One region of the Aureimonas sp. AU20 genome, then DNA from elsewhere that is predicted to be linked to it. Evidence: riboswitches for the same ligand, from Rfam matches in the RefSeq annotation. Region 1 holds a riboswitch; the other holds the start of a gene.

What was found. A riboswitch is a leader RNA that binds a small molecule or an ion and turns the genes downstream of it on or off. The one in region 1 is predicted to bind thiamine pyrophosphate.
Region 2: another riboswitch for thiamine pyrophosphate. It lies ahead of M673_RS00700 (ABC transporter permease); the one in region 1 lies ahead of thiC (phosphomethylpyrimidine synthase ThiC).

Annotation. Positions count from the first base shown of each region.
Region 1 is NZ_CP006367.1:680,028-682,222, reverse strand. It holds gene thiC (phosphomethylpyrimidine synthase ThiC) at 1-946, opposite strand, end outside; TPP riboswitch at 1,009-1,111, opposite strand; gene M673_RS03070 (Trm112 family protein) at 1,158-1,352, opposite strand; gene M673_RS03065 (LON peptidase substrate-binding domain-containing protein) at 1,614-2,195, opposite strand, start outside.
Region 2 is NZ_CP006367.1:158,619-160,813, forward strand. It holds gene M673_RS00695 (UDP-glucose dehydrogenase family protein) at 1-193, shown strand, start outside; TPP riboswitch at 632-733, shown strand; gene M673_RS00700 (ABC transporter permease) at 872-1,657, shown strand; gene M673_RS00705 (ABC transporter substrate-binding protein) at 1,657-2,195, shown strand, end outside.

The sequences.
Region 1 (2,195 bases):
CGAGACGCACGCCGGCATGGATGGTGAAGTAGTCGATGCCCTGCTCGGCCTGCTCGATCAGCGTGTCCTTGAACACCTCCCAGTCGAGCTTCAGGGGATCGCCGCCGACCTTCTCCAGCGCCTGGTAGATCGGCACCGTGCCGATCGGCACCGGCGAATTGCGCAGGATCCAGGAGCGGATGTTGTGGATGTTGCGCCCGGTGGAGAGGTCCATCACCGTGTCGGCGCCCCAGCGGATCGCCCAGACCAGCTTTTCCACCTCCTCCGCCACGCCCGAGCTGACGGCGGAATTGCCGATATTGGCGTTGATCTTCACCAGGAAGTTGCGCCCGATCACCATCGGCTCGAGCTCGAGATGGTTGATGTTGGCGGGAAGGATGGCCCGCCCGCGCGCCACCTCGTCGCGCACGAACTCGGGCGTGACGAATTCGGGGATCGCCGCCCCGAAGCTTTCGCCGTCGCCCAGCCGCTCGGCCGCCTCCGCCAGCGCCGCCTCGCGCGCCAGATTCTCGCGATGGGCGACATAGATCATTTCCGGGGTGACGATTCCCGCCCGCGCCCATTCCAGCTGCGTGACGCGCTCGCCCTCCCGCCCGCGCCGCACGCCATGGGCGGCGGGGCAAGGCTCGACCAGCCGGTCGGCCCCGACATGGCCGTTGTCCTCCGGCCTCACGGCGCGGGGCTCCACCAGCGGATAGCCGCGCGCGGCGATCCAGGCGTCGCGAACCGGGGCAAGGCCGCGCGAAAGGTCGATGCCGGCGTCGGCGTCCGTGTAGGGGCCGGACGCGTCGTAGACGCGCAAAGGCAGCTCGGCCGGGTCGCTCAGCGCGATCTCGCGAAAGGGCACGCGGATTTCCGGCGCGCCGCGCGGCGCGGCATAGACCTTGCGCGAGCCGCGAATCGGCCCGGTGGTCACGGTGGCGGGAAGGGTGGGGGATGCGGACATCAGGATCTCCAACAAAAAGGAGATCCGGGATCTGTTGCGATGAGCGGCGGCGCGATGCCGCGCGGCGGCACCCTTTCCGTCCCTTCGCCGGCATGACCCGGATCAGGTTCAAAGGGTTCGGCTCGCGCCATCTCAGCCCCACATGGGACACCCCTCGGACACGCGAAGGGTGGCCAGACGGGCTCTGTCTGTCAAGACCGCGCGGACGGGCTCAGTCGATCTCGCGCGCTTCGGACGGGAGCATGATCGGGATGCCGTTGCGGATGGGATAGGCCAGGCGCGCGGCGCGCGAGACCAGCTCGTTGCGCTCGGAATCATAGCTCAGCCCCGTCTTGGTCAGCGGGCAGACCAGGAGTTCCAGGAGCTTGGGGTCGGGGCGACCCTTGCGTTCCGCGTCGTCCACCATGCCAGTCTCCTCGTTTCGCCGGGTCGCCTGCCGTCGCCTCCGGCAACGCCGCGTTCAGCCGGCTGGATACAGGCCGGGCCGGACCCTGCCAAGTCTCGGGCTCGAAGCGCCGCGCTCGGCCCGAGAGCCTGTTCGACCTTCCCGAGGCACCGGACCTGAGCGATGCGAAGGCCTATCCGCAACGGTCCAGGCCGACGGGCGACGGCGAAAAGGCCCCGTCGGACCGGCCCGGCCAAGAGCCCGAACGGGCTCCCGTTACGCCTATTGCAGGGTCTGCGAGCCGTTTCCGTCTTCGCTTCCCTCGCGCACCAGGGCGATCTCGGTGATGGCGACCAGCGTCTCGGCCCGCGTCTTGAGGTCGGGGGCTTCCAGAAGCGCCTGTTTCTCGGCCGCGCCATAGGGCGACATCATCGACAGGGCGTTGACCAGCGTCTCGTTGGAGGCCTTGGACACGCTTTCCCAATCGGCCTCCAGCTGGTTGGCCTGAAGATAGGAGCGGAAGGCCTTCAGAAGCGCGTCGCGGTCCACCTCCTCCTCGCCCTCGCCGGACTCCAGATCGCTGGCGAAGGGCTTGATGCGGCAGAGGCGGAAGGGCTCGGCGGTCTCGTGCTCCTCGATCACGCGGAAGCGCGCGATGCCCTGTAGGTTGAGGAGATAGCGCCCGTCGCCGGTCTCGGTCAGCGAGGTGATGCGCCCCAGGCACCCGACGGCGCAAAGCTCGGGCTCGCCGGACGCCTGCAGCGCGCCGTCGAGGCGCGGCTGGATCATGCCGATCACCCGCGCGCCCGTCATGGCATCGTCGATCAGCGCGAGATAGCGCGGCTCGAAGATGTTCAGCGGCAT
Region 2 (2,195 bases), 520 kb from region 1:
TCTCTGCGTGCTCGCCACCGAATGGCGCGAGTTCGCCGAGCGCCCGCTGGCCGACTACAAGCGCCTCCTGCGCACACCCATGATCGTCGATTTCCGAAATGTCTTCGTGCCGGCCGAAGTGGCGAAGGCGGGGCTCGGCTATCTCTCGATCGGCCGGGCCGGCGTGCCCGCGCCCGAGCTTCTGCCGGCCTGAGACCTCGGGACGAGACGGGCGGCGGATAGGCGAGGGATTTTGGCCTGTTCGCGGAGAGCAAGGCTTGAGGGATGCCGGTGGCTTCGCTCAAGCAGGGGCGACGACGGGGCGGGACAAAGGGCTCAAGGCGTCCAATCCCGACAGGTTTCGTTCCAAGTCCCAAGAGACTGCTTACGACCCGGTCGGGTCCGGCAGTTTGGCGACGTTCCGCCGCCGTCCAAAGGCGAGCCGTTTCACACGGGCAGAGGTTCGTCTGTCCCTATGGGCACTGGGACTGTTGCTCGTCTTCGCCGATACGTTCTCGCATCCCGAGCGTTTGGCGGCTCGCGAACGACGAGGCATCACGCGGCACCGCTCCGCCGTCGAACGGCACGCCTAGGGCCGCCCCCCCCCTTGGGCGCTTCGGTTGACAAAGCACAACGAGGCCGGCATCACTTGGCTCATTCCGAGGGGTGTGCCGCGAGGCGCTGAGATGGCGAGAGCCGAACCCTTGAACCTGATCCGGGTCATACCGGCGTAGGAACGGGAATGGGCGGCGCTCTGCCGCCCGCGCACCTTCTTCGCTTCACTCCGGATCTCTTGCGGACCCTGCTTCGGGGCTGAGGAGATCGCATGCGCCACCATCCGCCCTGCCGCCCCGACTGGCCCCGCCTCGCCCGCTGCGGGGTCTAGGTCGATATGCGCGCCCTTCGCGCCACCCTGTTCGGGCTTCTCGCGGTGCTTCTGGCCTGGGGGCTCTTCGTCGCGCTGGCGCAGCCGCCGCCTTACATGCTGCCCGGGCCGCTGCGGGTCGCCGAGGTGCTGTGGACGCGCTCCGGCTTTCTTCTGGCCAATGGCTGGCTGACGCTGATCGAGACGGTGCTCGGCCTCCTGTTCGGCTCGCTGGCCGGCGCGCTGGCGGGGCTTGGCGTGGTGCTCTGGCCGCGCTTCGGGCGCGTGGCCTGGCCGCTGCTTCTCGTGCTCCAGGCCATGCCGGTCTTCGCGCTGGCGCCCCTGCTCGTGCTTTGGCTCGGATTCGGTCTCGCCTCGAAGGTCGTGATGGCCTCGCTGGTTCTGTTCTTCCCCGTCGCCTCGGCCTTCGCGGACGGGCTGCGGCGCACCGAGCCCGAACTGCTCGACGCCACCGCGCTCACCGTGGCGAGCCACTGGCAGACGCTGCGCTTCGTTCGCATTCCGCTCGCCATGCCGGCGCTGGTCACCGGCCTTCGCGTCGCCGCCCCCCTCGCCCCGCTCGGCGCGGTGATCGGCGAATGGGTCGGCGCCTCGGGCGGGCTCGGCTTCGTGATGATCCAGGCCAATGCCCGGATGCAAACCGACCTGATGTTCGCGGCGCTGGCCATCCTCGCCGCGATGACCCTGGCGCTGCGCGCACTGGTGGACGAGTTCGCCCCCCGCCTCGCCCCTTGGGCCGCCGAGAGCGGCCCCTCCCCCTTTCCCTCTCTCCTTCGAAGAAAGTCCTCCTGATGCGTCCTTTCCTCGCGGCCGCCGCGCTGGCCGTCTCGCTCCTGGCGACGCCGGTTCTCGCAGCCGACAAGCTGACCGTCCTGCTGGAATGGTTCGTGAACCCGGACCATGCGCCGCTGGTCGTCGCCAAGGAGAAGGGCATCTTCGCCAGCCACGGGCTGGATGTGGAACTGGTGCCGCCGGCCGACCCGTCCGCCCCGCCGCGCCTTCTGGCGGCGGGCCAGGCCGATGTCGCACTCCATTACCAGCCGAGCCTGATGCTCGACCATGCGGCCGGGCTGCCGCTCGTGCGCTTCGGAACGCTGATTGAAACGCCACTCAACACGGTCGCGGTGCTGGCGAACGGGCCGATCAAGACGCTGGCCGATCTGAAGGGCAAGCGCATCGGCTATTCCGTCGCGGGCGTGGAGGAGGCGGTTCTCTCCGCCATGCTCGGCTCGGCCGGCCTCGCTTTGTCCGACGTGGAGCTGGTGAACGTCAACTTCGCGCTCACCGCCTCGCTCAGCGCCGGCAATGTGGACGCCACGATCGGCTCCTA